Regions from separate parts of the Microbacterium sp. CCNWLW41 genome, predicted to be linked through region 3. Evidence: riboswitches for the same ligand, from Rfam matches in the RefSeq annotation. Region 3 holds a riboswitch; each other region holds the start of a gene.
What was found. A riboswitch is a leader RNA that binds a small molecule or an ion and turns the genes downstream of it on or off. The one in region 3 is predicted to bind thiamine pyrophosphate.

Region 1 (10,074 bases), on a different contig from region 3:
TGCTGCAGACCGCGCATCGCAACATCTCGCGCGGCCTCACGGACCTCGCGATCTTCGAGGCGGGGGCGGTCTTCCTGCCCGTGGACGGGGTGACCTACGGCACCGACGCCGTCCCGCCGCTGGGGGAGCGGCCCTCGGACGAGACGCTGGCGGCGCTGAACGCGTCGATCCCGCCGCAGGCTCGGCACCTCGCTGTGCTGCTCACCGGCAACGTGTCCCCGCGTCAGCCGGGCCGCCCGGCGGAGGCGGCGGGGATCGCGGACGGCCTGGATGCGGTGCGCCTCATCGCCGTCGCGGCAGGCGTGGAGATCGAGGTCGCACAGGGACGCCGAGAGGCGCTGCACCCCGGACGGACCGGTGTCCTCACCGTGCGCGGCGAGGAGGTGGGCTATGTCGGCGAGCTGCACCCGCAGGTCGCCGCCGACGCGGACCTCCCGGGGCGCGCGGTCGTGCTCGAGATCGACCTGGACCGCGTGCTGTCCCTGACCGGTGAGCGGATCGTGGCGGCGTCGCTGTCCACCTTCCCGGCGGCGACGCAGGACGTCTCGCTCGTCGTCCCCGTCGAGACGCCCGCGGCGCACGTGCGCGCCGCGCTCGCGGAGGGCGCCGGCACGCTGCTGGAATCGCTGCGTCTCGTGGACGACTATCGCGGCGAGGGCGTGGGGGAGGGCGAGAAGAGCCTGACCTTCGCGCTCCGCTTCCGTGCCGACGACCGCACGCTGACCGCCGCCGAGGCGACGGAGGCGAAGCTGGCCGGCGTCCGCGTCGCCGCCGAGCGATTCGGGGCGACCATCCGCGACTGATCCCGTCCGTCGGGCGCGGTGCTGCGGCCGGCGCCCGTGTGCCGCGGATACGGTCGGGGGATGACAGATCTCGTCCCCCACGTGACCGCGCGCACGGCGCCGGACGGTGCCCGTCCCCTGGGGCGGGCGCCCTTCCTCGCTCCCGGCACCCAGGTCGACTGGCACTACCGCAAGCCCGGTTGGCGGGACGGTGACGCGTCCAGCATCGCCCCGATGCGTGTCGTTCGGGACGACGAGCGCGGGCTGGTCGCCTGGCTCGCCCCGGGGACGCTCCTGGAGGGGATGGGCGGACCGGACGGCCGACGGATCCGCACGGTCCCGCTGGAGAGGCGCTGGCTGGAGCCGCGCACGCGGATCGTGGAGGAGTGGTGGGGCAACGGCGTCCTGCGCATCGCCCCGACGGCCACACCCTGGTCCGTCTGGCTGTTCTGGGCGGTGGCCGGGACGGCGGACGACCCCGATGCGTGGGAGTTCGCGGGGTGGTATGTGAACCTCGAGAACGCCCATGAGCGGGTCGGCGCCTCGACCTTCAGCTCGGACCATGTGCTCGACGTGGAGATCGGGGCGGACGGCACGATCGGTCTCAAGGACGAGGACGAGCTGGTGGAGGCGATCAGGCAGGGGAGGATCGCGCCGGACGAGGCGGAGCTCATCCGTGCGCACGCGGACGCCGCCATCGCGTCGTTCCGCGAGGGGGCGTGGCCGTTCGACCCCGAATGGACGCGCTGGCGTCCCGATCCGGACTGGACGACCCCTCGGCTCACGGACCTCCCTCCCGCGCGGTCGGTGTGAGGCCCGCCCCGCCGACTCCTCGGGATCGCTAGACTGCGAGCAGTGACACGGGGTGCCGCATCGCGCGGCTGAGATCACACCCGTCGAACCTGATCTAGTTCGTACTAGCGAAGGGATGTCGCGTGAGCGATCGTCTGCGTCCATCGTCCGCCGGGCCCGTGGCCGAGGCCACCGGGGATCTCCTCCGCGCACTGCGCGAGAGCCCGCCTCTGACCCAGTGCATCACCAACGCGGTCGTGACGGGGTTCACCGCGAACGTGCTGCTCGCGCTGGGAGCCGCTCCCGCCATGACCGACATCGTCGGGGAGGCCGGGATGTTCGCCGGGATCGCCTCCGGACTCCTGGTGAACCTCGGCACGCCGACGCCGGAACAGCGCGCCGCGAGCGTGGAGGCCGTCGGCGCCGCACGGACCGCCGGGACCCCGTGGGTGCTGGACCCGGTCGCGGTCGGCGCACTTCCGGTCCGCACGGCGCTGGCGCGCGACCTGGTCGCGATGCGTCCCACGGCCGTGCGCGGGAACGCCTCGGAGATCCTCGCCCTTGCGGGCCGCGGCGGCGGGGGACGCGGCGTCGACGCGATCGACACGACCGAGGCCGCGGCGGACGCGGCCGCCGACCTCGCGAGGCAGCACGGATGCGTCGTGGCCGTCTCGGGCCCCGTCGACCTCGTGGTCGACGGCGAGCAGAGCATCCGGATCGCGAACGGCGACGTGCTGCTCACCCGCGTCACGGGCGGCGGATGCGCCCTGGGCGCGGTCATGGCGGCGTTCCTCGGCACCGCGCGAGGCACCGGACACACCCCCGTGACGGCGGTGGCGGCGGCGACGCTCGCGTACACGATCGCGGCCGAGGACGCAGCGCGGGAAGCGAGCGGACCGGGGTCCTTCGCGGTAGGGCTTCTCGATGCGTTGGCCTCGCTCGATCCTGCCTCCGTGGCGGAGCGCGCGCACACGACCTCGGCGTTCGCGCCGGAGGCGACGGCATGAGCGGCCTGGACCCCCGCGACCTCGCCCTCTACCTCGTCACGGATGCGGCGCTGTCCGGGCCGCGCGGCGTCGCCCACGTCGTGGCCGCCGCCGTCGACGGCGGGGTGCGGATCGTGCAGCTCCGAGAGAAGCACGCCCCCGACGCCGCGGTCGCCGCCCAGCTCGTGGAGCTCTCCGACGTCATCGGCGGCCGGGCGCTCCTGCTCGTCGACGACCGCATCGACGCGGCGGTGGAAGCGCGTCGACGCGGGGCGCGCGTCGACGGGGTCCATCTCGGGCAGTCGGACGCGTCCGTGCTCCGCGCGCGGGAACTGCTCGGGCCGGATGCCGTCATCGGGCTCACCGCGAACACCCGCGCGCATCTCGACGGCGTCCGCGCGCTTCCCGAGGGGACCGTGGACTACCTCGGCGTGGGCGTCATCCGGCCGACGGCGACCAAGCCGGATCATCCGCCCGCGCTCGGAGTCGACGGCTTCGCCGCCCTCGCCGCCGAGAGTCCGGTGCCGTGCGTGGCGATCGGCGGGATCACCGCCGAGGACGTGCCGGCCCTGCGCGCCGCGGGCGCTGCCGGCGTCGCCGTGGTGTCGGCGCTCTGCGCGGCGCCGGATCCCCGCGAGGCCGCCCGGGAGCTGCGTCGGCGCTGGCGGCGCCCCGGTCCCGCCCGCGTCCTCAGCATCGCCGGCAGCGATCCCTCCGGAGGCGCGGGGATCCAGGCCGACCTGAAGTCCATCGCCGCGCACGGCGGGTACGGGATGGCGGCGATCACGGCGCTGACGGCCCAGAACACGCGGGGCGTCCGCGGGGTCCACGTGCCGGACCCCGTCTTCCTGCGTGCGCAGCTCGACGCGATCGCCGACGACATCGAGATCGACGCCGTGAAGATCGGCATGCTCGCCACCTCCGAGGTGATCGAGACGGTCGGAGACTGGCTGGCGCAGTCGCGTCCGCCGGCGGTGGTGGTGGATCCGGTGATGGTGGCCACGAGCGGTGACCGGCTGCTGGACGCCCGCGCCGAGCGGGCGCTCACCGAGCTGCTCCGCCGGGCCGATCTGATCACCCCCAACCTCGCCGAGCTGGCGGTGCTCACCGGCGAGCCGACGGCGCCGACGTGGACCGCGGCGCTCGCGCAGGCCGGGCGCCTTTCCGCCACGCTGGACGTCGCGGTCCTGGTGAAGGGCGGCCACCTCCCCGGTGCCGATGCGCCCGACGCCCTGGTGCGCGGCAGCGACGTCCGCGAGTTCCCCGGTCACCGCATCGAGACCACGGCCACGCACGGCACCGGGTGCTCCCTGTCGGCGGGCATCGCGACCCGCCGCGCTCGCGGGGAGGACTGGCCCGAGGCGGTCAGGCGGACGCGGCAGTGGCTGCGGGACGCGCTTCGGGGCGGCGAGTCCCTGGGCGTGGGGGCGGGACACGGACCCGTTGACCACTTCGTCGGGCAGCACCCTGCGGCGGACGCGCGGGAGATCGAGGCGGAGTGGTGGGCGGCGATCGCTCCCGTCCGCGCCGCGATCGACGATCTGCCCTTCATCCGCGGGCTCGCCGACGGGACGCTGCCGGACGCCGAGTTCCGGTTCTACCTCGCCCAGGACGCGCTGTACCTGCGTGACTACGCGCGCGTCCTCGCAGCGGCCTCGCGCTCGGCGCCGTCCTCCACGGAGCAGGCGTTCTGGGCCGAGTCCGCGCGTGGGGCCATCGAGGGCGAGCTGGAGCTGCACGCGCAATGGCTGATGCCGGACGCGGACAAGGGGCCGGGCCCGGACGGGCGAGAGGACGCCGGAAAGCGCGAGACGGTGTTCTCGGCGGCGCCCGGGCCGATCACCACGGCGTATCTGGACCATCTGCGCGCCGTGGCGTTCGACGCGGAGCACGCCGTGCTGATCGCTGCTCTGCTGCCGTGCTTCTGGCTGTACACGGATCTCGGCGTCCGCCTGCAGTCGGGCGAGCTGGGGGCGCAGGCGCAGGATCCCGGGCATCCCTACGCGAGCTGGCTGGCGACGTACGCCGATCCTGCCTTCGCCGAGGCGACGCGGACCGCCATCGACATCGTCACCGGCGCGGCGGCCTCGGCCGGGGCGCCCACCCGCCGGCGGATGCGTGCGGCATTCGTCCGGTCGGCGGAGCTGGAGCACGCGTTCTTCGCGGCGCCGCTCGCGGCGCGGGAGAGAGAGGGCGAGCGCGTGGGCGCGTGAGCGGAACGGGCGACGGTGTCGCGTCCGGCGGATCCGATTTGCCGCGGTGACCGGCACGCGATATCGTCGCCCCATGCTTCCGGCCGCTCCCGTCACCGCCGCGCTCGTTCCGAGCGCCGCTCCGGAGCGCCGACGCCAGGGCGACCGCCGACTCTAGGCGACCCCGCTCTCCGTCCCGCGCGTCCGCGGTGCTGAGGAGCCGGTGTCGCCGCCCCGGCCCCTCAGACCCTGACCGTTAAGGTGGAAGCATGACGTATTCCGTCGCCGTCTCCGGCGCATCGGGCTATGCGGGCGGCGAGATCCTGCGCCTGCTCGCAAGCCATCCCGACATCGAGATCCGCACCGTCACGGCGCATTCCAACGCGGGGCAGCCGCTCGTCCAGCACCAGCCGCACCTGCGCTCGCTCGCACATCTCACCCTTCAGGACACGACGCCGGAGATTCTCGCGGGCCATGACGTCGTCTTCCTCGCCCTGCCGCACGGGCAATCCGGGCAGTACACCGACGCGCTCGGCGACGCCCCTCTCGTGATCGACGCGGGCGCGGACCACCGGCTCACCTCGGCGGACGCGTGGGACGCCTTCTACGGCGGCGCGTTCCACGAGCCGTGGGCCTACGGCGTGCCCGAGCTCCTGGTCGGCGAGGGCAAGCAGCGGGAGAACCTCCGCGACGCCACCCGGATCGCCGCGCCGGGCTGCAACGCGTCCACCGTGAGCCTCAGTCTCGCTCCCGGTGTCGCCGCGGGCGTGATCGACGCGTCCGACATCGTCAGCGTCCTCGCCGTCGGACCCTCCGGCGCGGGAAAGAGCCTCAAGACGAACCTGCTCGGCAGCGAGATCCTCGGCACCGCGAACCCCTACGCCGTCGGGGGCACGCACCGGCACATCCCCGAGATCCGCCAGGCGCTCGTCGCGGCCGGCGCGAGCACCGCGGCCGGCGTCGACCCGGCGGACGTGCGGATCTCCTTCACCCCGGTCATCGTCCCGATGGCGCGGGGGATCCTCGCCACCTCGACCGCCCCGATCAGCGCCGGGGTCTCGGACGAGGAGATCCGGAACGCGTGGGAAGCGGCGTACGGGGACGAGACGTTCGTGCAACTGCTTCCCGCGGGGCAGTTCCCGCGGACCGCAGACGTGCTGGGCGCCAACACGGCGCTGATGGGGCTGGCGATCGACCGTGCCGCGAACCGGGTCACCGTGGTGACCGCCGTCGACAACCTCGTCAAGGGGACGGCGGGTGCGGCCGTGCAGTCCATGAACCTCGCGCTGGGCCTTCCCGAGGGCACGGCGCTGACCGTGAACGGCGTCGCACCGTGACCGCCGGGAGCAGGAAGACCGAGACCGAGAACGTGAAGAAGGAGACGCTGTGAGCGTGACCGCCCCCCAGGGGTTCGAGGCGGCGGGCGTCGCCGCGGGCCTGAAGTCGACGGGCAAGCCGGACGTGGCGGTGGTCGTCAATCGCGGGCCGCTCAAGGCGGGGGCCGCGGTCTTCACGTCGAACCGCGCGAAGGCCAACCCGATCCTGTGGTCCCAGGAGGCGATCAAGGACGGCACCGTCGAGGCGATCGTGCTGAACTCCGGCGGGGCCAACTGCTTCACGGGATCGTTCGGCTTCCAGACCACGCACCAGACCGCCGAGCGGGCCGCCGAACTCCTCGGTGTGAGCGCAGGAGACGTGCTCGTGTGCTCCACCGGGCTGATCGGCACCGGCGACGAGACCTTCCGCGCGCGCGTCCTCGCCGGCACGGAGGCCGCGATCGCGGCGCTGAGCCCGGACGGCGGCGGTGCCGAACTGGCCATCATGACCACGGACACGGTGCCGAAGACGAGCGTGTTCCACGGGGACGGCTGGACGATCGGCGGGATGGCGAAGGGCGCGGGCATGCTCGCGCCGGGCCTGGCGACCATGCTCGTCGTGCTCACGACGGACGCCGTGCTGACGTCGAAGGAGGCCGACGCGCACCTGCGCGCGGCCACCCGGGTGAGCTTCGACCGGCTCGACTCGGACGGCTGCATGTCGACGAACGACCAGGTGTCGCTGCTCGTCAGCGGGGCCACCGGGACCACTCCCGACGGCGACGCCTTCCGCGCCGGACTCGTCCAGGTCTGCGCCGATCTCGCCGTGCAGCTCCAGGCCGACGCCGAGGGCGCGAGCCACAGCATCACGATCGAGGTCGTGCACGCCGCCTCCGAGGAGGATGCTGTGGAGGTCGGCCGGGCGGTCGCCCGCAACAACCTGTTCAAGGCGGCGATCTTCGGCAACGACCCGAACTGGGGCCGCGTGCTCGCGGCGATCGGCACCACCGCCGCGGCATTCGATCCTTACGACGTGGACGTCTGGATGAACGGTGTGCGGGTGTGCACCGCGGGCGGGCCGGACCGGCCTCGCGAGGAGGTCGATCTCACGCCGAAGGAGACCGATGTGCGGATCGACCTGAGAGCGGGCGACGCGACGGCGACGATCCGCACCAACGACCTCACCCACGACTACGTCCACGAGAACAGCGCCTACTCCTCATGACCGACCTGCAGGACACCGCCCCCGAGGAAGCCGCCGCGAAGGCGCAGACCCTCATCGACTCGCTGCCGTGGCTGAAGCGGTTCCGAGACCAGATCGTCGTGGTCAAGTACGGCGGGAACGCCATGATCAGCGACGAGCTCCAGGACGCGTTCGCGCAGGACATCGCCTACCTCCGCTACGTCGGGGTGCAGCCGGTCGTGGTGCACGGCGGCGGACCGCAGATCTCGAACATGCTCGACCGCCTGGCGATCCCGAGCGAGTTCAAGGGCGGGTACCGGGTGACCTCGACCGAGGCGATCAGCGTCGTGCGGATGGTGCTGACCGGGCACATCAACCCGCAGCTGGTGGCCAAGATCAACAGCCACGGTCCCATCGCCACGGGACTCAGCGGAGAGGACGCCGGACTGTTCGGCGGCCGCCGCCGCGGCGTGCTGGTCGACGGCGAGGAAGTGGATCTCGGCCGGGTCGGCGACGTCGTGCAGGTGGACCCGACGCCCGTGCTGGATCACCTCGCAGCGGGGCGGATCCCGGTGGTGTCGAGCATCGCGCCGGACCTGGATCACCCCGGGCAGTCGCTGAACGTGAACGCCGACGCCGCGGCGGCCGCGCTGGCGACGGCGCTCGGGGCGGTCAAGCTCGTGATCCTCACCGACGTCGCCGGATTGTACGCGGACTGGCCCAACCGGGACTCGCTCGTGTCGCACATCACCTCCACCGAGCTCACCGCGATGCTCCCGACGCTGGAGTCGGGCATGATCCCGAAGATGCGCGCGTGCCTGGACGCGGTGGAGGGCGGCGTTCGCGCCGCGGCGATCATCGACGGGCGCGTGCCCCATTCGGTGCTCGTGGAACTGTTCACCAGCAAGGGGATCGGCACGGAAGTCGTCATGGACGGAGAGGCGGTGGCCGGATGAGCGTCTGGCAGGACGATGCGGGGCGGGACCTGATGAACCTCGGCGGGCGGCTCGCGCTGCTCGTGCGCGGCGAGGGCTCCTCGGTGTGGGACGCGGACGGGCGCCGCTACCTCGATTTCCTCGGCGGCATCGCGGTGAACTGCCTCGGTCACGCGCACCCGGTCTTCGTGGAGGCCGTGTCCCGCCAGGCCGCGACGCTGGCGCACGTCTCGAACTACTTCGCGAGCCCGGGTCAGCTGGAGCTGGCGGCTCGTCTCAAGCGCCTGGCGGGGACGGGGGAGCGGGGTCGGGTCTTCCTCGCCAACTCCGGCGGCGAGGCGAACGAGATGGCGATCAAGCTCTCCCGGCTGCACGGGCGCGACACGGGTCGCTCCACCGTCCTGGTCGTGGAGGGGGCGTTCCACGGCCGGACCATGGGCGCGCTCTCGTTGACGCCGAAGGCCGCGTACCGGGAGCCTTTCGAGCCGGTGCTTCCCGGCGTCCGCACGGTGCAGCGCTCGATCGAGAGTCTCGAGGAGGTCTTCGCCGCCGCGGTCGCGGACGGCGGGGTCGCGGCGATGGTCGTCGAGCCGATCCAGGGCGAGGCCGGCGTCGTCGAGCTCCCCGACGGGTTCCTCCGGCGGGCGCGCGAGCTCACGAGCGCGCACGACGCCCTCTTGATCCTCGACGAGGTGCAGACGGGCGCAGGGCGCACGGGCGAGTGGTTCGCGTTCCAGCGCGAAGGCATCGTGCCCGACGCCGTGACGGTGGCCAAGAGCATCGCGGCGGGCTTCCCGCTGGGCGCGCTCATCACGTTCGGCGACGCGAGCGAACTCTTCTACCCGGGCACGCACAACTCGACCTTCGGCGGGAACCCGCTCGCGAGCGCGACGGCCAACGCGGTCCTCGCGCACATCGAGGACGAGGGACTGCTCGCCAACGTCGTCGCACGGGGCGCGGAACTGCGCGCCGGGGTCGACGGCCTCCCGCTCGTGACGGGAACCCGCGGTGCGGGGCTGCTCATCGGGATCACGCTCGCCGCTCCCGTCGCCGCGCAGGTGCGGGAGGCGGCGCACGAGCGCGGCCTCATCGTGAACGCCCCCGCCGACGACGTGATCCGCATCGCTCCGGCCTATACGATCGGCGACGCCGAGGTGGCGGAGTTCCTCGACCTGTTCGGCGCCGCGGTGTCCGCGGTGGCCGCATCCATCCCGACCCCCACGGAGACCCTCGCATGACCCGTCACCTCCTTCGCGACGACGACCTGACCGCCGCCGAGCAGGCCGAGATCCTGGATCTGGCCCTGGAGCTGAAGAAGGACCGCTGGGCGAACAAGGCACTGGCGGGGCCGAAGACCGTCGCGGTCATCTTCGACAAGTCATCCACCCGCACCCGGGTCTCCTTCGCGGTCGGGATCGCGGACCTCGGCGGCTCGCCGCTGATCATCTCCACCGCGAACAGCCAGCTCGGCGGGAAGGAGACCCCGTCCGACACGGCCCGGGTCCTGGAGCGGCAGGTGGCGGCGATCGTCTGGCGCACCTACGCGCAGTCGGGGCTGGAGGAGATGGCCGCGGGCACGCGCGTCCCCGTGGTCAATGCCCTGTCCGACGACTTCCACCCGTGCCAGCTCCTCGCCGACCTGCTCACGATCCGCGAGCACAAGGGGGAGCTCGCCGGGCTCACCCTGTCGTTCTTCGGCGACGGCCGCAGCAACATGGCGCACTCATACGTGCTGGCCGGGGTGACGGCGGGCATGCACGTGCGCGTCGCGTCGCCCGCCGCCTACTCGCCGCGCGCGGACGTCGTCGAGGCCGCGCAGCGGCGGGCGGCCGAGACCGGCGGATCGGTCACCCTGGTGACGGATCCGACCGAGGCGGCGGCCGGCGCG
Region 2 (10,074 bases), on a different contig from region 3:
CAGGGTATCCACCCATCGATCAATCCACCACGCCGTCCGCCGCCGGATCGAGGAGCTTCTGACGGTTCCCCTCGACCCGCCCGCCTGACGACGGGACCCGGCACGGTCAGGACCAGATGAAGCGGAACGTCCCCGCCGCGACCGCGGCGGCCAGCGCGGCCGCCATGATGGCGAGACCGCCGAGGAGGGCGACGGCATCGCGAAGGGACAGGCGGGACGGACGCGACCAGGTCCGCGGGATCCCGGACCCGAACCCGCGCGCCTCCATCGCCATCGCCAGCTTGGTGCCCCGGCGCACCGCGAACACGAGCAGCACGAACGCCATCGACGCGACCCGGCGGATCACCCCCCGGTCCCCCACACCGCGGGCGCGCCGGGCCAGGGACATGGTCCGCCAGTCATCCACGAACAGGCCGAGCATGCGGGTCCCGGCGAGGACTCCCAGCACGAACCGGCTGGGCAGGCGCGCGACCTGCGCGAGCGCGTCCGCCAGCTCCGTGGGATCGGCCCGGCCGAACAGCAGGATCGTGGGCAGACCGAGCGCGATCACCCGGATGCTCACCGCGACCGCGAGCTGTATCGACCCCTCGCTGATCGCCGCGACGCCGAACGTCCAGAACACCCGGCCCTCGGGCTCGGCGTAGAGGAGCATGCTCACGCCGGCGACGGGGGCGACGAGCAGGAGCAGCGACAGCCGCGTCAGCACCGTCCGGTAGGAGAGTCCGGTCAGGGGGACGCACAGCAGCTGCAGTCCGATCGCGACGAGACCGCTCACGACGTCGATCGACGCGAACAGCGGGATCGACAGCACCAGGGCCAGGAGGATCCGGGTGACGGGGTTGACCCCGGAGATCCAGCCGCGCGGGGCCTCCTCCCCCGGCGTCGGCACCGGGAGCGCGACGTCACGTGGCGAGCGGACCGGTGCCGTCATGCCGCCCTCCCGAGCCCCGTATCGGCACGGGCGAGGTCGACGCGGCGACCGCCGAGCAGATCGACCACGGCCTCGTCGTGGGTGACCGCGACGATCGACGTGCCGCGCGCAATCTGCTCCTGCAGGAGCCGGACGAGCTCGATCCATCCCCGCCGGTCCTGCCCGAACGTGGGTTCGTCGAGGACGATGACCGAGGGCGACGCCGCGAGCGCGGTCGCCACCGAGAGCCGACGCTTCTGACCGCCGGACAGGGTGAACGGGTTGGCGGCGGCGAGCGGGGCGAGGTGCAGCCGTTCGAGGAGCTCGCCGACCACCGTGTCGATCCGAGCGGCGTCCCATCCGAGCGCCTTCGGCCCGACAGCGAGCTCGTCGCGCACGGTCTGCGTGAGGAACTGGTGCTCGGGCTCCTGGAAGACCGTCCCGATCCGGGTCAGCAGCTCGCGCGACGACCAGGAGATCGGCTGTAGTCCCTTGCGTCCGCGCAGCGCCTCGTCCGCGAGGACCTCGCCGGAGAGCGGGCGCAGGAGCCCGGCGAGGGTGAGCGCGAGGGTCGATTTGCCTGCCCCGTTGGGGCCGGTCACCACCGTGGCCGCCCCGGCCGGGACGGCGAGGTCGAGTCCGGTCCGCACCGGGCGACGCCCGTCCCTGCTCACCGCGAGATCGACGGTCCTGAGGATCGCCGGGTCCGCCTCACCCGCGGCGGGCAGGGCCGCAAGGCCGGTCGGACGGCCCGGGATCCAGACGCCCGCAGCCGCGAGCGCGTCGCCGTGGCGGGCGAACACCTCCGCGGGTGGGCCGTCGGCGAGCAGCCCCCCGTCGGCGGCGAGCACGATCACGCGGGTCATCAGGTCCGCCCACACCGGCGTGCGGTGCTCCACGATGACGGCCGTCGCCCCCGTCTCGGCGAGGACCCTTTCCACGCTGGCACGGATCCCGGTGACGCCGTCCGGGTCGAGGTTGGCCGTCGGCTCGTCCAGCAGGAGCAGTCCCGGGCGCATCGCGAGCGCGCCGGCCAGGGCCAGCCGCTGCTTCTGACCGCCGGAGAGGGCCGCCGTCGGTCGCTCGAGCGGGACGTCGAGCCCGACCGCGTCGAGCGCCTGCGCCACCCGGACGGGGATGCTCGCGGCGGGAACGCCCAGGTTCTCGCAGCCGAACGCGACATCGTCGCCGACCTTCGACAGGACCACGCCCGCGTCCGGGTCCTGGAGCACCAGGCCGATGCGGCCGCGGCGCTGCTCCGGGTCGGCGCCGTCGACGTGCAGCAGACCGGCGCGCTCGCCCTCGTCGGCGTCACCGAGCAGCCCCGCCATCCCGGCGAGCAGCGTCGACTTGCCCGCCCCGGAGGCGCCGAGGAGCAGGACGCGCTCGCCCGGCTCGATCGTGAACGAGACGTCGCGGACCGCGGGCAGGCGCCGTCCGGCGTAGCGCCACCCCCAGCCGTCGGCGACGACCCGTACGGGCGTCGTCACGTCAGACCTCGCGGCGCCGCTCGCGCCCCGCGGCGAAGCGGCTGAGCGCTCCCGTCGCGGCCAGCGCGCGCACCAGCAGCCAGCCGACGAGCCCCGCCAGCAGCGCTCCGGACACGACCACGCAGCCCAGGTAGATCGCGTTGAACTCGACCGACTTCAGGATGTTGGGCGAGCTGCCGTAGAAGAGCTCGAAGACCCACGCCGCGGCGCCCGCGCCGATGCCCGCGAGTGCGGCGACCGGCAGCGTGAAGCGGCGGTAGAGGAAGAGCGCGAAGACGAGCTCGGCGCCGAGGCCCTGCACGAGTCCGGACAGGACTGTGGAGACGCCCCAGACGTTGCCGATCATCATCGAGACGATGGCCGCCACCAGCTCCACGACGAGCGCCGCGCCGGGCTTGCGGATCACGAGGCCGCCGACGACGCCGCCGATCAGCCAGATCCCCACGGCGATGCCGCCGAGACCGGGCGTGAGGCCGTCGGCGGCGGTGAACCAGGCGTAGCCGACGGTGTTCCAGACCCAGAAGACGAGGCCGAGGGCGACGCCGAGCACGGCGGCGACGACGATGTCGACGACCCGCCAGCGCAGGCTCCTCGTCCCCGTGGCAGTGACGACGGCGGATGCGGACGTGTTCATAGAGACTCCTCCCTGCGCCGGCATGATCCGGATCAGGTTCGACGGTCGAAGCGCGGATCGCTTCCTCTCAGCCCGGCTCGCCGGACTCCCGTGGTGTCCGCCCATCCTACCGCGACGCCCCGGTCGTTGAGCGACACTTCGACTCGCTTCGCTCGCTCAGTGCAGGTCTCCGCGGGACGAAACGCCCCGCCCTCGTCGCGGCGGTCGCGCAGGGCCCGGCCGGTACGGTAGATGCCGTGACGAACAACGACCACGGATCGACCCCGAACGCGCCCGCCGAGGCGCCCGAGGAGGCGTCCGCGGTCGCCGTGACCCGGGAGGACGCCGACGCGACGGACCCGACGCCGGACCACGCCCCCGCGCCCGTGGCCCTCGCCGCGCCCGCTTCTGAACGCGCCGCCCCGCCGGCGGACGGGTTCGCCGACGGCCCGGCGCCCGAGACGGACGCCCTGTCGTGGGTCGACATCGAGCGTCTCGCCTCCTCGACGGCGACAGGATCCTCGGCCACGGCCGGAGCGCGAGGCGACCTGCTCAGCGGCGCACCGCAGCGCCCGGCTCGCCGCGCCGCCGTCCTGGCACCGCTCGGAATCCTCGTCACCCTCGGCGCGGCCTATGCCGGGACCACTGCCCTGTGGCCGCTGACCGCGATCGCGCCGACCGTCTCCTCCGCCGCGTTCGAGCCGGCCCCCGCCGATCCGGCTGCCCTCACCTGGCCCGTCTTCGGAAGCGCCGCCCTCGCCGTGGATGGGATCGGCACCGCAGCGTCGGACGAGGAGCAGGTGCCCATGGCGAGCATCACCAAGCTCGTCACGGTGCTCGCCGCCCTGGACGCGCTGCCCCTCGCACCGGGCGAGCAGGGCCCGTCGTTCGCCTTCACCGCGGAGGACAGCGCGGAGTACTGGCGGTACCGCGAGTCGGATCAGTCCTCGCTCGACGTCCCCGTGGACGGCTCACTCACCGAGTATCAGCTGCTCCAGGGCATCCTGCTGGGTTCGGCGAACAACTATGCGGACCGGCTGGCGCGCGAGATCTGGGGATCCGACGCCGACTTCGTCGCCGCGGGCGAGCAGTGGCTGCGTGTGCACGACATCTCCGGCATTTCTCTGCAGAATCCCTCGGGGTTCGGGTTCGGCAACGAGTCCACGCCGCGGGCCCTCATCGACCTCGGACGCCAGGCGCTGAGCCACCCCGTCGTGGCGGAGATCGTCGCGACGCCGGCCGCGGAGATCCCCGGAGCGGGCCTGGTCCAGAACTCGAACAAGCTGCTCACCGACGCCGGCGTCGTCGGTGTGAAGACGGGCACCATCGGCGACGGCGACGACACCCTGTACAACGTCCTGACCGCCAAGGACATCCCCGTCGGAGAGACCACGGTCCGCGCGTACGCCTCGGTGCTCGGCCAGCCCGACGACGACTCCCGCTACGACGTGAGCCGCACGCTGTACTCCGAGCTCGAGGCGGCCCTGTCCGCACAGGCCCCGACCGTCACCCGGGGCACGGTCCTCGGCACGGTCGAGACCCGGTGGGGGGCCACGGCCCCGCTCGTCGCCGCCGAGGACGGCCGCGTGGTCCTGTGGAACGGCGCCCTCGCATCGGCGACCAGCCGTCTCGCGCTCGGCGACGACTGGGACACCGGGGGCGAGGCCGGCTCCCTCGCCCTGAAGGGCCCGCTGAACACGGTGGAGGTTCCCGTGGAGCTCGGCGAGGACCTCGCCGGCCCGGGCTTCCTCTGGCGCCTCACGCACCCCGTCGAGCTGTTCGGTCTCGCCCCGGCCGACTGATCCGCCGCCGCGCCGGGGAGACACCCGCGCGCCCGCGGGCGCCGCGAGCACCCCTCGGCCCCTCCTCTTCCTCTACACCGCCGACGCCCGACCCGCCGTCTGCGGCGGCCCGAGGCGCTTGCTCGCCCCCGCTCATCACGGACGGAGCGGAGGCGGATCGACGACGAAGGCCCGCACCTCTCGGTGCGGGCCTTCGTGCGATCAGACGGGTCAGGCGGACGTGCCGTCCTGATCCCCGGAGCGCTCCGGGCCGTCGGGCGTCGCCCCATCCGGGCGGACGCCCTCCTGCGCGGAGAGGCCGGCCCGCACGGAGGCCATGCCCGCCGCCGGGATGCCCGCCACCGCGTCCGCGGCCGCCGTGGCCTCCTCCGCTGCCGCCTCGCCGGTCACCACGACCGGCACCGACGCGGTGAGCGCGGCCTCGGCGTCGACATCGGTCGCCGCCTGCTCGAACTGCGACTGGTAGAGCCGCCAGTACGCGCCCTCGGCCGCGATCAGCTCGTCGTGGGTTCCCTGCTCGACGATGTCGCCGTGCTCCATCACGAGGATGAGGTCGGCATCGCGGATCGTCGAGAGTCGGTGCGCGATCACGAACGAGGTGCGCCCCTGCCGCAGCGCCGCCATGGCGTGCTGCAGCAGCAGCTCGGTGCGGGTGTCGACCGCGCTCGTCGCCTCGTCCAGGATCAGGATCGACGGCTGGGCCACGAAGGCGCGCGCGATCGTGATCAGCTGGCGTTCGCCGGCCGACACGTTCGACGCGTCCTCATCGAGGACGGTGTCGTAGCCCTCGGGGAGGGCGTGCACGAACCGGTCGACGTACGTCGCCTTCGCCGCCGCGAGGATCTCGTCGTCGCTGGCCGTGGCCTTGCCGTAGCGGATGTTCTCCTGGATGGTCCCCGCGAACAGCCACGGGTCCTGCAGCACCATACCGGTGCGCGAGCGCAGGTCGTCCCTCGTCAGCTCGGCGATGTCCTGCCCGTCGAGCAGGATCCGGCCCGAGTCGAGCTCGTAGAACCGCATGATGAGGTTCACCAGCGTCGTCTTCCCGGCGCCGGTGGGCCCGACGATCGCGACGGTCTGCCCCGGCTCCACCCGGAAAGACAGGTCCGTGATCAGCGGACGGTCCGGCGAGTACGAGAACGCGACGTGCTCGAACTCGATGACGCCCTTGCCGCCGGTGACGGTCGGCGCGTCCTCGTCGTCCGGGTCCTGCTCGTCCGCGTCCAGCAGCTGGAACACACGCTCCGCGGAGGCGGTTCCGGACTGCACGACCGCGGCCATGCCGCCCAGCTCCGACAGCGGCTGGGTGAACTGCTGCTCGTACTGGATGAACGCCTGCACGTCGCCGAGACGGATCTGCCCGCTGGCGACCATGAGTCCGCCGAGCACCGCGATGCCGACGTAGGTCAGGCTCCCGACGAACTGCATCGCCGGCATGATGATGCCGGAGAGGAACTGCGCCTTGAACGCCGACTCGTACAGCTCCTCGTTCTCCTCCTGGAACTTCGCCAGCGCGTCCTTCTCGCGTCCGTAGACCTTGACGAGCGCGTGACCGGAGAAGGCCTCCTCGACGCGGGCGTTGAGACGGCCGACCTTCTTCCACTGCGCGCTGAACGCCTTCTGCGACCGGGGCCCGATCACGCCGAAGATGATGCCCATCAGCGGCAGGGCGATGAGGGTGACGAGAGCGAGCTGCCACGAGATCGAGAACATCATCACGAGCACGCCCACGACCGTCAGGATCGAGGTCAGCGCTCCCGACAAGGACTGTTGCATCGTCTGGGTGATGTTGTCGATGTCGTTCGTGACGCGCGAGATCAGCTCGCCGCGCTGCACCTTGTCGAAGTACGACAGCGGCAGGCGGTTGATCTTCGCCTCGACGTCCTCGCGCAGGCGCCACATGGTGCGCACCATGATGACGTTGATGACGTAGCCCTGCAGCCAGCTCAGCAGCGCAGAGCCGACGTAGATCGCCAGGACCGCGGTGATGATCCAGCGCAGGCGATCGAAGTCGATCCCCGCCCCGACCTGGAAGTCCTTCATGGCCGCGACCATGTTGGCGAACTCGTTCTGGCCCTGCGATCGCAGCAGCTCGACGACCTGGTCCTGGGACAGGTCGGCGGGCACGCCGTTGTCTCCCATGGTCTTCGAGACGAAGCCCTCGAAGACGAGGTTGGTCGCCTCGCCGAGCACCTTCGGGGCGGCCACCATGAGGACCACGCCGACGGCGCCGAGGATCGAGACGATCACCAGCCAGACCGCGGAGGGCCTGAGCAGGCCGAGCATCCGAGCGAAGTTCGGGCCGAACCGCTCGGCCTTGCCGGGAGCCGGGCCGTCGAACATGCCCCCGCCGTCCAGGCGCGCCTTCTCGGCGAGCTCCTCCTCGTACTTCTCCTCGTCGGTGAGCTCGCGTTCCGCGGTGGCCGTGGCTCCGGCCGTGCGCGCGGCCCGGGCGGCCGCGATGCGCTCGCGGCGGCTTATGGGCTTGTCCTGGTTCTCAGCGCTCATGCGTCCACCCCCAGCTGCGACTCGACGATCTCGCGATAGGTGTCATTGGTCTCGAGCAGTTCCTCGTGCGTGCCGACGCCGACCATGGTGCCGCCCTCCAGGACGACGATCCGGTCCGCGTCGGTGATGGTGGACACGCGCTGGGCGACCACGATCTTCGTGACGTCCGGCAGCTCGCGCCACAGCGCCTGACGCAGCCGGGCGTCCGTCGTGAGATCCAGCGCGGAGAAGGAGTCGTCGAAGACGAGCACGCGCGGGCGGTGCACGATCGCGCGGGCGATCGCGAGCCGCTGGCGCTGGCCGCCGGAGACGTTCGTGCCGCCCTGCGCGATGCGGGAGTTCAGGCCGTCGGGCATCTCGGAGACGAAGTCCTTCGCCTGCGCGATCTCCAGCGCCTTCCAGAGCTCCTCGTCGGTGGCGTCCTCCCGGCCGAAGCGCAGGTTCGACGCGATCGTCCCGGTGAACAGGAACGGGCGCTGCGGCACGAGCCCGATGCTCTCCCAGAGGGCGTCGACGTCCGCCTCGCGGACGTCGGTCCCACCGACGGAGACGCTGCCTCCGGTGACGTCGAACAGTCGCGGGATGAGCGAGACGAGCGTCGTCTTCCCGGCGCCGGTCGACCCCACGATCGCGACCGTGTCACCGGGCTCGGCCGCGAAGCTGATGCCGGTGAGCACCGGCGCCTCCGCACCCGGGTAGGTGAACTCGACGCCGTCGAAGGCCACGGAACCGGGGGCGGCGAACTCCGTCACGCCGCCGACCGGGCGGGTCATGCTGGACTCGGCGTCCAGGACCTCGCCCACGCGCTCGGCCGAGACCGCGGCGCGCGGGATCATCATCGCCATGAAGCTCGACATGATGACGCCGCCCATGATCTGGCCGACGTACTGCATGAAGGCGAAGAGGGTGCCGACCTCGACGTTGCCCGCGTTGACCTCGATGCCGCCGAACCAGATGACGCCGACCACGGTCACGTTCAGGATCAGCATGAACAGCGGGAAGAGCAGCACGAACAGCGAGCCGACCTTGCGGCCGACGACCATGATGTCGGTGTTCGCTCCGCGGAACCGCTCCTCCTCGATCCGCTCGCGCACGAAGGCGCGCACGACGCGCACGCCGGTGAGCTGCTCCCGCATCACGCGGTTCACGGTGTCGAGCTTGCTCTGGTAGCTGCGGAACAGCGGGACCATCCGGCCGATCACGAGCACGGCGAGCACCAGCAGCACCGGCACGGCGACCGCGATCAGCCAGCTCAGGCCGACGTCCTGGCGCACGGCCATGATGATGCCGCCGATGGCCAGCAGCGGCGCGGTGACGAACATCGTCGCGCCCATCATCGCGAGCATCTGCACCTGCTGCACGTCGTTCGTGTTTCGGGTGATGAGGGAGCCGGCGCCGAAGCGCGAAACCTCGCGCTCGGAGAAGCCGCTCACGCGGGCGAAGACGTCGGCGCGGATGTCCCGGCCCAGTCCCATGGCCGCCCGGGCGGCGAAGTAGGTGGCGATGATCGAGGAGACGATCTGGCCGAGCGACACGGCCAGCATGAAGACGCCGTGCGACCAGATGAATCCGGTGTCGGCCTTGGCGACGCCCTCGTTGATGATGTCGGCGTTCAGCGAGGGAAGGTAGAGCATGGCGAGCGCGCTCGCGAACTGGAACACCAGCACGCCGAGCAGCAGCCATCGGTATCGGGACAGATATCGGACGAGGAGTTTTCCGAGCACAGGCGGACTTCCTTGTGGGAGCGGATTTCCTGACGGAAGGGGGATAGGGCCACCCTCGCCACCCCAGTGGGCGAGAAGAGGCCAGGCAATAGAGTGCCACGGGGGTCGGACAAACACACCCCTTCCCCGGATCCCTTCGCTGTCAGCGAAACGATCCCGCGGTCAGGCGCTATTTCTGGCCCGGATCGAAGAACGCGAGGCGGCCTCAGCGAGCGACGACCAGATGAGGTCGCGGCCCCTCGATGCGCGCGATCGAGATCTTCACCTCGGTGAGCTCGTCCTTCACGCCTCGCACGTCGATCCTCAGGACCTCGACGTCCGTCTTCAGAACCGCGCCATCTGTCTTCAGATCCACCACGTCATCCTTCAGGACCGCGACATCGTTCTTCAGGACCGCCACGTCCTCCTTCAGGACCGCGACATCGTCCTTCAGGACCGCAACATCCGTCTCAGAACCGCGACATCCTCGCGGACGACGGCGATCTCCGAACGCACCTCGGCGAATCCGGTGCTCATCTCGGAACGCACGGCGGCGAACCCGGCCCCCATCTCGGAGCGGATGCTCGACGCCGAGTCGTCCATCCGCCGGATCATCCACGCGAAACCCGCGAACATCGCGGCGCCGATCGACACGACGACGGCCAGCCCGGTGAGGACCACGCCGAAGAGCTCTGCCGACACGAACACCTCCTCATTCTGCCGGACCGCCCGATGGCCCGCCAGAAGGAGTCTCGCCCGCTGCACAGGATCGGCGGCCGCCGTCGTCAGGATCTGTGGGGAGCCGGTCCCGACGGCTCGGCGGTGGAGGACGACGGGCGTCAGTCCCAGAGCGGCGTCGGCGGCACGTGGGAGCGGGCGGGCGCGGCGGCGTCGCCGCCGAGATCGCCGATCGTCGCCGGATTCCACGAGGGGTTCCGATCCTTGTCGACCAGCTGCGCCCGGATCCCCTCGACGAGATCGGGATGATGCGCGGCGAACCACAGCACACGCCGGTACTCGCCCTCGAGCGCCGGGCGGAGGTCGTCCA
Region 3 (10,074 bases):
CTGACGCCACGGACCGTCGCCGCGGACTGACGCGGCGGGCCGCCCGATCGGATGCTCGCCGCCGACCGGGTGTCAGGACCACACGAAGCGGAAGGTGCCGACGGCCACCGCGGCGCCGATCGCCGCGGCCATGATCGCCACACCGCCCGCCAGCGCCACGGCGTCCCGTGCGTGCAGGCGCGACGGGCGCGACCACGTGCGCGGGATGCCGGACCCGAAACCGCGTGCCTCCATCGCCATCGCGAGCTTCGTGCCGCGGCGGACGGCGAACACCAGCAGCACGAACGCCATGGAGAGGAAGCGGCGGACGGCACCGGTGTCGCCGACCCCGCGCGCGCGGCGGGCCAGCTGCATGCTGCGCCAGTCGTCGAGGAAGAGCCCCAACGTGCGGGTGCCGGCCAGCACGCCGAGCACGAACCGGCTCGGCAGCTTCGCCACCTGGGCGAGCGCGTCGGCGAGCTCGGTGGGGTCGGTGCGCCCGAAGAGGAGGATGGTGGGCAGCGCCAGCGCGAGCACCCGCAGGCACACCGCGACGGCGAGGGCGATCGAGTCGTCGCTGATCGTCGCGTACCAGAACGACCAGTGGACGGTTCCCCCGGGCTCGGCGTACAGCAGCATGCTCACCCCCGCGACCGGCGCGAAGACCAGGACCGGCAGCATCCGCATCAGCACGGTCACGACGGCGAGGCCGGTGAGCGGGATGCAGACGAGCTGCAGCGCGATCGCGACGAGCGAGCTGGTGACGTCGATCGAGGCGAGGAGCGGCACCGACAGCAGCAGCGCGAGCACGATCCGGGTGACCGGGTTGACGCCGTCCAGCCACGCGCGCGCTTCGGCGGTCGCCTCCGGGACGCCCTCGCGCGCCTCGACCGCGGTCACGGCCGAGCCCCGGCCGGGACGGGGGCGCCGAGCTCGATGCGATGGCCGCCGAGGTGGCGCAGCACGTCCTCGTCATGGGTGACGGCGACGACCGTCGTGCCGGCGGCGATCTCGGACTGCAGCAGCTGCACGAGCTCGATCCAGCCGCGGCGGTCCTGCCCGAAGGTGGGCTCGTCGAGCACGATGACCGGCGGCGCGTCGGCGAGCACGGTGGCGACCGACAGCCGGCGCTTCTGCCCGCCCGACAGCGTGAACGGGTTCGCCGCGGCGAGCGGGGCGAGGTGCAGCCGCTCGAGCAGCTCGTCGACGATCACGTCGACGGCCGCCGCATCGACGCCGCGCGAGCGCGGGCCGATGGCGAGCTCGTCGCGCACCGACGAGGCGAGGAACTGGTGCTCGGGCTCCTGGAACACCGTGCCGATGCGGGTGAGCAGCTCTCGCGACGTCCAGCGCGACGGGCGGCGCCCCGACCGCCCCGCCAGCTCGGGGGCCGCGACGACCTCCCCCGCCGCCTCGGGCAGCAGCCCTGCGAGGGTGAGGGCGAGCGTGGACTTGCCGGCGCCGTTGGGCCCGGTGATGGCGGTCGCCGCGCCGCGGGGCACGGTCAGGTCGAGCCCGGCGCGCACGATCGACCGCCCGTCCCGCGAGAGGGAGAGAGCGGATGCCGCCAGCGCCGCCGCCGCGTCGGGCTGAGCGGCGGGCAGCACGGGCAGGTCGACGGGCATCCCCGGCACCCAGACCCCCGCGGCCGCGAGGTCCGCGCCGTGACGGGCGAACACGTCGGCCGGGGTGCCGTCGGCGAGGAGTCCGCCGTCCGCGCCGACCACGATGACGCGGTCCATGAGATCGGCCCACACCGCGGTGCGGTGCTCGATCACCACGAGCGTGGCCCCCGTCTCGGCCAGCACCCGCTCGACGCTCGCGCGCACCTCGCGCACCCCGTCGGGGTCGAGGTTCGCGGTCGGCTCGTCCAGCAGGAGCACGCCCGGGCGCATCGCGAGCACCCCGGCCAGCGCGAGGCGCTGCTTCTGGCCACCGGAGAGCGCCTTGGTGGGCCGGCCGAGCGGGACGCGCAGCCCCACCGCATCGAGGGCCTCGGTCACGCGCGCCGGGATCTCGGCCGCCGGCACCCCGAGGTTCTCGGGCCCGAACGCCACATCGTCGCCCACCTTGGCCAGCACGACACCGGCGTCGGGGTCCTGGAGCACCAGGCCGACGCGTCCGCGGTGCGCTTCGGCGCGCTCGCCGTCGATGAGAAGCGAGCCGGTCTCGTCACCCTCGTCGGCGCCGCCGAGGAGCCCCGCCATCCCGGCCAGCAGCGTCGACTTGCCCGCGCCCGAGGCGCCGAGCAGCAGCACGCGCTCACCCGGCTCGATCGTGAAGGTAATGTCGCGCACCGCCGGCGCGCGCCGCCCGGCGTAGCGCCACCCCCAGCCCGCCGCGGTGATGCGGCCAGGACGGGTGCCCGGCATCGTCAGACCTCGCGGCGCGCTTCGCGTCCGGCGGCGAAGCGGCTGAGCGCGCCCGTCGCGGCGAGCGCGCGCACCGCGAGCCAGCCGACCAGCCCGGCCAGCAGCGCGCCCGAGACGATGAGCGAGATCAGGTAGATCGTGTTGAACTCGAGCGTCTTGAGGATGTTCGGCGAGCTGCCGTAGAACAGCTCGAACACCCACGCCCCGACCGCGGCGCCGACACCGGCGAGCATCGCGACCGGCAGCGTGAAGCGCCGGTAGAGGAAGAGGGCAAAGACGAGCTCCGCTCCGAGTCCCTGGACGAGCCCCGACAGGAGCGTGGAGACCCCCCACACGTTGCCGATGAGCATCGAGACGATCGCCGCGATCACTTCGACGAGCAGCGCCGCACCGGGCTTGCGGATCACGAGGCCGCCGATGACGCCGCCGATGAGCCAGATGCCGACCGCCAGGCCGCCGAGGCCGGGGGTCAGTCCGTCCATCGCCGTGAACCAGGCGTAGCCGACGGTGTTCCAGGCCCAGAAGACGAGGCCGATGGCGACGCCGAGGACGGCGGCGACGACGATGTCGACGACGCGCCACCGCAGACTGCGGGCGTTCGCCGAGGTGGCCGCAACGGGGGTGGATGCGGACGTGGATGCGTGCATGTGAACTCCTCCCTGCGCCGGCATGATCCGGATCAGGTTCGACGGTCGAAGCGTGGTTCGCTTCCTCTCAGCCCGGCTCACCGGACTCCCGTGGTCGTATGGCGAGTATACCGCCGCTATGACGGGTATTTTGGGGTGCGTGACCCCCGATGACGTTCCCGCACCGACGCGCCGTGCGCATCGGACGCGGTCGAGGGCCGTGCCGGGCGGGTCCCCCGAGGATCCGGCCGACAGCGGGACGCTGACCATGCCCACCGGCGGCGCGGCCGATTCGTCGCACCCCGGAACTCACACGGCGCCCGACGAGGTCCCGCTCGTGCCCGCGACGATCGCGACCGTGCCCCTCGGCGGCGCCACGGCCGTCGCGGCGCCGACGGTGCCCGTCTTCGAGCCGCCCGGGACCACGCTGACCCCTCCCCTCGGGGGCGCCGTCGCCGCTCTCGAGTCGAGCGGACCCGCCGCGGCCGCTCAGCCGAGCGAACCCGCCGCGGCCGCTCAGCCGAGCGAACCCCCCGCGGCCACCGAGCCGGGCCCGCCGACGGGCGACCCGGTCTCCGCCGAGGCCGCGACCGCGACGGGAGGGCGGACCGCGCTCGCGTGGGTCGATGACACGACGCTCGCCGCGGGCTCGACCCCGGGCGACCTCGTGGCGGCGTCGACGCCGTACGTCGCCGTCGAGCCGAGCCTGCTCGCCGACCCGCCGCGCCAGTCGCCGCTGCGTCCCGGGGTGCTGGTGCCGACGCTGGTGATCGCCGGCCTGGTCGGCGCGTACTCCGCGACGACTTTGCTGTGGCCCCTGCACGCGGTCGCGCCGACGGTCACCGCGATCGAGGTGCAGCCGGAGGCGGCACCCGCGGCGGTGCCGGTCTGGCCCGCCCAGGGCAGCGCGGCGGCCGCGGTCGGCGGCATCCCGGGCCTCCTCACGTCGTCGCCCGACCCGTCAGCCATCGCGAGCATCACGAAGGTGGTGACCGCCCTGGTCGTCCTCGACGAGATGCCGCTCGCGCTCGGCGAGACCGGCCCCGAGTTCCGCTTCAGCGCCTCCGACAACTACCGGTACTGGCAGTACCGCGCCCGCGGCGAGTCGGCGCTCGACGTGCCCGTGGGCGGCACCCTCACCGAGTACCAGATGCTCGAGGGCATGCTCATCGGCTCGGCGAACAACTACGCCGATCGCCTGGCGCAGAACCTGTGGCCGTCCGACGCCGTCTACGCGGCGGCTGCGACCGAGTGGCTGGCCGCGCACGGCGTGACGGGCGTCCAGGTCGTCGAGCCCACCGGAATGGATCCGCGCAACAGCGCCTCACCCGAGGCTCTCATCACCCTCGCGCAGAAGGCCCTCGCCCACCCGGTCATCGCCGAGATCGTCGCCAAGCAGTCGACCGAGCTGCCGGGCGCGGGCCTCGTCGAGAACACCAACGAGCTGCTGGCGGACCCGGGGGTCGTGGGGATCAAGACCGGCACGCTCGACGAGTGGAACCTGCTGTCGGCCAAGGACGTCGCGATCGGCGACACGACGGTGCGCCTCTACGCCTCGGTGCTGGGCCAGCCGGACGACGAGTCCCGGCTCGCCGCCTCGCGTGCGATCTACTCTCAGCTCGAGCAGGAGCTGCAGCTGAAGCCCTCGGTGACGGCGGGGACCGTCGCCGGCATCGTCGAGACGCGCTGGGGCGACGACGTCGACATCCTCGCGGCCGGTGACGCGTCGGTGGTGCTGTGGAACGGCGGCACGGGCGCGGTCGCGACCACCTACGACCTCGGCGACGCCCGCGACGAGGGGGATGTGGTCGGATCCTTGACCGTGACCGGCCCGCTCGACGAGGCGACGGTGGATCTGCGCCTGGCGGAGGAAGTACCAGACCCGTCGCCGTGGTGGCGCCTCACTCACCCGCTGGATCTGTTCGGGCTGAACGACTGACGACAGCGCCGAGCCGCCGGCTGGCAGCGGCCGGGTGCCGCCGGCCGTCGCCGCTCAGGCGGAGGGATGTCCCACGACACCCTTGCGCAGCAGGGCGTTGCCGTACTTGCGCGTCTCACCCGTGCGCACGATGACGTAGGCCTTCTTCGCCAGCTCGTAGTAGTCGAACCGGTCGACGTAGCGCGGAGCGTCGGTGCCGGCGGCCGCGGCGAGCTCGCGCTGCACGTCGAGCACCTCGCCGTCGGCCGACGCCATGAGGTCGAGCGCCGGCGCGTCGTCGAGCGGGAGCACCGTGCGCACCGCCGCGACGACCTGCGGCGTCGTCGTGCCGGGGAGGTCGACGACGCGGGTGCCCACCGCCCATGCCGGGAAGTGCGCGTCGGCGACCACGATCGCATCGGAGTGACCCATGCGGTCCAGGTGCAGCAGAAGCTCGCCGGTGAGCAGGGGGTCGATGCCCTCGAGCATGAGGGGTCCTTTCGTCAGCGGATGAGTCCTTCGGCGGCCAGATCCTCCCACAGGCCCGCGGGTATGCCGACCTCCATCAGCTCGGCGTTGCGCCGCAGCTGCTCCGGGCGGCTCCCGCCGACGACGACCGAGCGCACCGCCGGGTCGCGGAGCGGGAACTGCACCGCCGCGGCGGGGAGGGCGACGCCGTGCGCCCGGCACACGGCGAGGAGGCGCTGGAGCCGGTCCCACAGCGCGTCCGGCATCCGTCCGTACTCGTACCGGTCGTCCCGGCTCGGCTCTTCCTTCGCGAGCAGGCCGGAGTTGAAGACGGATGCCGCCACCACGCCGGTCCCGCGGTCGTGACAGGCCGGCAGCACCGCGTCGGCCGCGGGCTGCTCCAGCAGGGTGTACCTGCCGGCGATCATGATGACGTCGAGATCGGCCTGCTCGACCGCAGCCGCCAGCGCGTCGGCGACCATCGAGCCGATGCCGATCGCGGCGACGGCGCCGTCGCCGCGCAGTTGCTCGAGGGCGGGGAACCCCTCGCGCAGCGCCAGCTGGAGGTCATGTCGCTCGGGATCGTGCAGGTAGAGGATGTCGACGCGGTCCAGTCCGAGCCGCTCGAGCGACTCGTCGAGGCTCGCGCGGATGCCGTCCGCCGAGAAGTCCCACTCGCGGCGGACGGTCGTCGGCGCGTGGAAGTCGTTGGCGAGGTCGAGCCCGCCGTCGTCGTCCGGGTTGGGACGCAGCAGCCGTCCCGCCTTGGTCGAGAGGACGAACTCGTCCCGGGGCTTCGTCCGCAGGAAGGCGCCGAGGCGGCGCTCCGAGAGCCCCAGCCCGTAGTGGGGCGCGGTGTCGTAGTAGCGGATGCCGCTCTCCCACGCCGCGTCGAGGATCGCCCACGCCTGATCGTCGGTGACCTCGCGGAACAGGTTGCCGATGTTCGCCGCACCGTAGCCGAGGCGGGGCAGCGCCGGCACCCGGGACTCAGACGGCCGCACGGGCGACCTCCCACTCGTAGGCCGCGCGGCTCTCGGCCTTCATCTCCATGCCGGCGCCGGGTGCGAGCGGGGCCATGTACGCGCCCCCGCGGATGTCGGTCGGCACGACGAAGTGCTCGTGCAGGTGGTCGACGTACTCGATCATGCGGCCGTCGCGGGTGCCGCTGACGGCGACGAAGTCGAACATCGACAGGTGCTGCACCGCCTCGCACAGTCCCACGCCGCCGGCGTGCGGGCACACCGGCACACCGAACTTCGCGGCCAGCAGCAGGTTGGCGATGTTCTCGTTGACACCGGCCACGCGGACGGCGTCGATCTGCATGACCGACAGCGCCTCGGCCTGCAGCAGCTGCTTGAAGATGACCCGGTTCTGGGCGTGCTCGCCGGTGGCGACGCGGATCGGGGCGACGCCGCGGGCGATCTCCGCGTGGCCGATCACGTCGTCGGGGCTCGTGGGCTCCTCGATCCAGGCCGGCCGGAACTCGGCGAGCGCGTTCACCCACGCGATGGCCTCGGACACCTCCCACCGCTGGTTGGCGTCGATGGCGATCGGGAAGTCCGGCCCGCAGACCTCGCGGGCGACCCGGAAGCGGCGGATGTCGTCCTGCAGGTCCGCGCCCACCTTGAGCTTGATCTGCCCGAAGCCGTCCGCGATCGCCTCCCGGCACAGCCGGGCCAGCTTCTCGTCGGAGTAGCCGAGCCAGCCGGGGCTCGTCGTGTAGGCCGGGTAGCCGGTCGCCAGGAGCTCCTGCTCGCGCTGCGCCCGGCCGGGCTCGGCGGCACGGAGGATGGCGAGCGCGTCCTCGGGCGTGAGGGCGTTGGTGAGGTAGCGGAAGTCGACCAGTCCGACGATCTCCTCCGGCGACATCCTCGACAGCAGCTGCCACAGCGGCAGCCCCGCGCGCTTGGCCTTGATGTCCCACAGCGCGTTGACCACCGCGCCGATCGCCATGTGCATGACGCCCTTCTCCGGGCCGAGCCAGCGCAGCTGCGAGTCGCCGATGAGCTCGCGGTTCGTCGCGCCCATGTCGTCGAGGAGAGGCTCCAGCTCGCGTCCGACCAGATGCGCGGCGAGCGCGTCGAGCGCCGCGACCTGCACGTCGTTGCCCCGGCCGATCGTGAAGACGAAGGCGTGACCGGAGACGTCGTCGGCGGCATCCGTCACCACCCGCAGGTAGGCGGCGGAGTAGTCGGGGTCGGGGTTCATGGCGTCGGAGCCGTCGAGGCTCAGCGACGTCGGGAAGCGGATGTCGGTCGTCTCGAAGGCGACGATGCGGCTCACGGGGCGGCTCCTGAATGTCTGGATCCGCTGTTACGGACCGCTCGCAGTGTAAACATCGGATGTCTATACTGTCAATCACGCCCCGCGGACCACGACGGCACGGACGCCGCCCCGCACGAGAGTTCAGGAGAGCAATGAAGTTCGCGCGCCTCGGCGAGCCTGGAAGCGAGATCCCCGTCGTCCTCGACGGCGACCGTCACCTCGATCTGCGCCCGCTCACATCCGATGTCGACGGCCGATTCCTCGCCGACGACCCCGTCGGCCGCACGTCCGCGGCGATCGCCGAGGGGCGGCTCCCGGTGCTGGCGGGCGCAGACGCCCTGCGTGTCGGCGCCCCGATCGCCCGGCCGAGCGCCGTCGTGTGCATCGGCATGAACTACGCCGCGCACGCGGCCGAGTCCGGCTCCGCCCCGCCGAGCATGCCGGTGATGTTCCTCAAGACCCCCAACACGGTGGTCGGCCCGTACGACCCCGTCACGATCCCGCGCGGCAGCGAGAAGACCGACTGGGAGGTCGAGCTCGGCATCGTGATCGGGCGCCGCGCCGCCTACCTCGACTCGGCCGCCGACGCCGCGGCGCACATCGCCGGCTTCGTCGCCGCGAACGACGTGTCGGAGCGGACCTTCCAGCTCGAGGTGTCGGGCGGGCAGTGGTCCAAGGGCAAGTGCGCGCCCGGCTTCAACCCGACCGGGCCGTGGCTGGTCACCCCCGACGAGGTCGACCCGCAGGCGCTCCGCCTGCGCAGCCGCGTCAACGGCGAGCCGCGCCAGGACTCGTCGACCGCCGACATGATCTTCCCCGTCGACCACATCGTGTGGCACCTGTCGCAGTTCCTGACCCTCGAGCCCGGCGACCTGGTCCTCACCGGCACGCCCGAGGGCGTCGCACTGTCGGGGCGCTTCCCCTACCTCGCCCCAGGCGACGTCGTCGACATCGAGATCGAGGGCCTCGGCGCGCAGCGCCAGGAGTTCACAGCGTGGGAGGCGGCCCGATGAGCGCCTCGCAGCTGGACGGCCTGGTCGCCGTCGTGACCGGCGGCGCGTCGGGCATCGGCGCCGCCATCGCCGCGACGCTCGCCGATCAGGGTGCCGAGGTCGCGATCCTCGACCGCGACACCTCGGGCGCCGACCCCCGGTTCGCCGCCTTCGCCGCCGATGTGTCCGACCGCGCCGCGGTCGACCGCGCGGTCGCCGAGGTGGGCGAGCGGTTCGGCCGCATCGACATCCTCGTCAACAACGCCGGCATCGGCGCGCAGGGCGACATCGCCGCCAACGACGACGAGGAGTGGGCGCGCGTCCTGTCGATCAACGTCACCGGCATCGCGCGCGTCACCGCCGCCGCCCTGCCGTGGCTGCGCCGGTCCCCCGCGGCCGCGATCTGCAACACCTCGTCCATCGCCGCGACGGCGGGCCTGCCGCAGCGCGCACTGTACAGCGCCTCAAAGGGCGCCGTGCTGTCGCTGACGCGCGCCATGGCCGCGGACCACGTGCGCGAAGGCATCCGCGTCAACGCCGTGAACCCCGGCACGGCCGACACGCCGTGGGTGGCCAGGCTGCTCGACAGCGCGCCCGACCCGGCCGCCGAGCGCGCCGCCCTCGAGGCGCGTCAGCCGCACGGCCGCCTCGTCTCGGCGGGCGAGGTCGCCGGAGCGGTGCTGTACCTGGTGAGCCCCCTGTCCGGCTCCACCACCGGCACCTTCATCGAGGTGGACGGCGGCATGTCGGGACTCCGGCTGCGCCCCGCGCAGTCCTGAAACCGTCCCGACAGGTCAACCGGGCCTCCACAGGAGGGAATCCAGGCGAAACGTCCTGCAGAACCCCGGTTGACCTGTCGGAGAGGTGCGAGAGACGGGCGGTGACGCCCGGGCGCACGGCACGCGCGGGGCGGTCACGCCAGACGGTAGACGCGTTCGGCGTTGCCGGCGAGCACGGAGTGACGGCCGTGCTCGCCGACACGCTCGTCGAGCCACGTCGTGACCGTCTCGGCCCAGCGCCCGTACGGGCCCGAGACCGGCCAGTCGCTTCCGAACAGCAGGCGGCCGGGCCCGAAGGCGTCCAGCGCCACGTCGAGGAACGGCGTCAGCTGGGCGGCCGCCCACGCGCCCTGCGCCTCGGCCGGGAGCCCCGAGAGCTTGCACACGACGTTGGAACGGCGGGCGAGGTCGCGCAGCGATTCCGCCCACGGTGTCCCGTCGGCGGGGTCCGGCGCCTCGGCGGACCCCACTTCGGGCTTGCCGAGGTGGTCGAGCACGATCGTCAGCTCGGGCACCGCGTCGGCCAGCTCCACCATGTCGGGCAGCTGCGTCCAGCGCACGCACGCGTCGAAGACGAGACCGGCGGATGCCACGGCCCGCGCCGATTCGCGGAACCCCGGCGTCGCCGAGAACCCCGCCGGCTCGGACTGCAGCAGTCGCCGAACGCCGACG

Region 1: another riboswitch for thiamine pyrophosphate. It lies ahead of thiM (hydroxyethylthiazole kinase); the one in region 3 lies ahead of V6R91_RS04530 (ECF transporter S component).
Region 2: another riboswitch for thiamine pyrophosphate. It lies ahead of V6R91_RS11010 (ECF transporter S component); the one in region 3 lies ahead of V6R91_RS04530 (ECF transporter S component).

What each region holds. Positions count from the first base shown of each region.
Region 1 covers NZ_JBAOJP010000022.1:2,091-12,164, reverse strand. Annotated here, with positions in the region: gene pheT (phenylalanine--tRNA ligase subunit beta) at 1-803, shown strand, start outside; gene V6R91_RS36225 (DUF402 domain-containing protein) at 864-1,595, shown strand; TPP riboswitch at 1,634-1,728, shown strand; gene thiM (hydroxyethylthiazole kinase) at 1,718-2,581, shown strand; gene thiD (bifunctional hydroxymethylpyrimidine kinase/phosphomethylpyrimidine kinase) at 2,578-4,773, shown strand; gene argC (N-acetyl-gamma-glutamyl-phosphate reductase) at 5,022-6,089, shown strand; gene argJ (bifunctional glutamate N-acetyltransferase/amino-acid acetyltransferase ArgJ) at 6,139-7,293, shown strand; gene argB (acetylglutamate kinase) at 7,290-8,207, shown strand; gene V6R91_RS36195 (acetylornithine transaminase) at 8,204-9,424, shown strand; gene argF (ornithine carbamoyltransferase) at 9,421-10,074, shown strand, end outside.
Region 2 covers NZ_JBAOJP010000002.1:673,586-683,659, reverse strand. Annotated here, with positions in the region: gene V6R91_RS11025 (hypothetical protein) at 1-88, shown strand, start outside; gene V6R91_RS11020 (energy-coupling factor transporter transmembrane component T family protein) at 107-931, opposite strand; gene V6R91_RS11015 (ABC transporter ATP-binding protein) at 928-2,400, opposite strand; gene V6R91_RS11010 (ECF transporter S component) at 2,402-3,034, opposite strand; TPP riboswitch at 3,027-3,136, opposite strand; gene V6R91_RS11005 (D-alanyl-D-alanine carboxypeptidase family protein) at 3,271-4,815, shown strand; gene V6R91_RS11000 (ABC transporter ATP-binding protein) at 5,026-7,323, opposite strand; gene V6R91_RS10995 (ABC transporter ATP-binding protein) at 7,320-9,047, opposite strand; gene V6R91_RS10990 (hypothetical protein) at 9,253-9,402, opposite strand; gene V6R91_RS10985 (hypothetical protein) at 9,477-9,728, opposite strand; gene V6R91_RS10980 (enoyl-CoA hydratase/isomerase family protein) at 9,866-10,074, opposite strand, start outside.
Region 3 covers NZ_JBAOJP010000001.1:1,015,540-1,025,613, reverse strand. Annotated here, with positions in the region: gene V6R91_RS04545 (SRPBCC family protein) at 1-4, shown strand, start outside; gene V6R91_RS04540 (energy-coupling factor transporter transmembrane component T family protein) at 73-879, opposite strand; gene V6R91_RS04535 (ABC transporter ATP-binding protein) at 876-2,351, opposite strand; gene V6R91_RS04530 (ECF transporter S component) at 2,354-2,998, opposite strand; TPP riboswitch at 2,989-3,100, opposite strand; gene V6R91_RS04525 (D-alanyl-D-alanine carboxypeptidase family protein) at 3,138-4,916, shown strand; gene V6R91_RS04520 (RbsD/FucU family protein) at 4,971-5,384, opposite strand; gene V6R91_RS04515 (aldo/keto reductase) at 5,399-6,346, opposite strand; gene V6R91_RS04510 (enolase C-terminal domain-like protein) at 6,354-7,649, opposite strand; gene V6R91_RS04505 (fumarylacetoacetate hydrolase family protein) at 7,784-8,644, shown strand; gene V6R91_RS04500 (SDR family NAD(P)-dependent oxidoreductase) at 8,641-9,402, shown strand; gene V6R91_RS04495 (amidohydrolase family protein) at 9,537-10,074, opposite strand, start outside.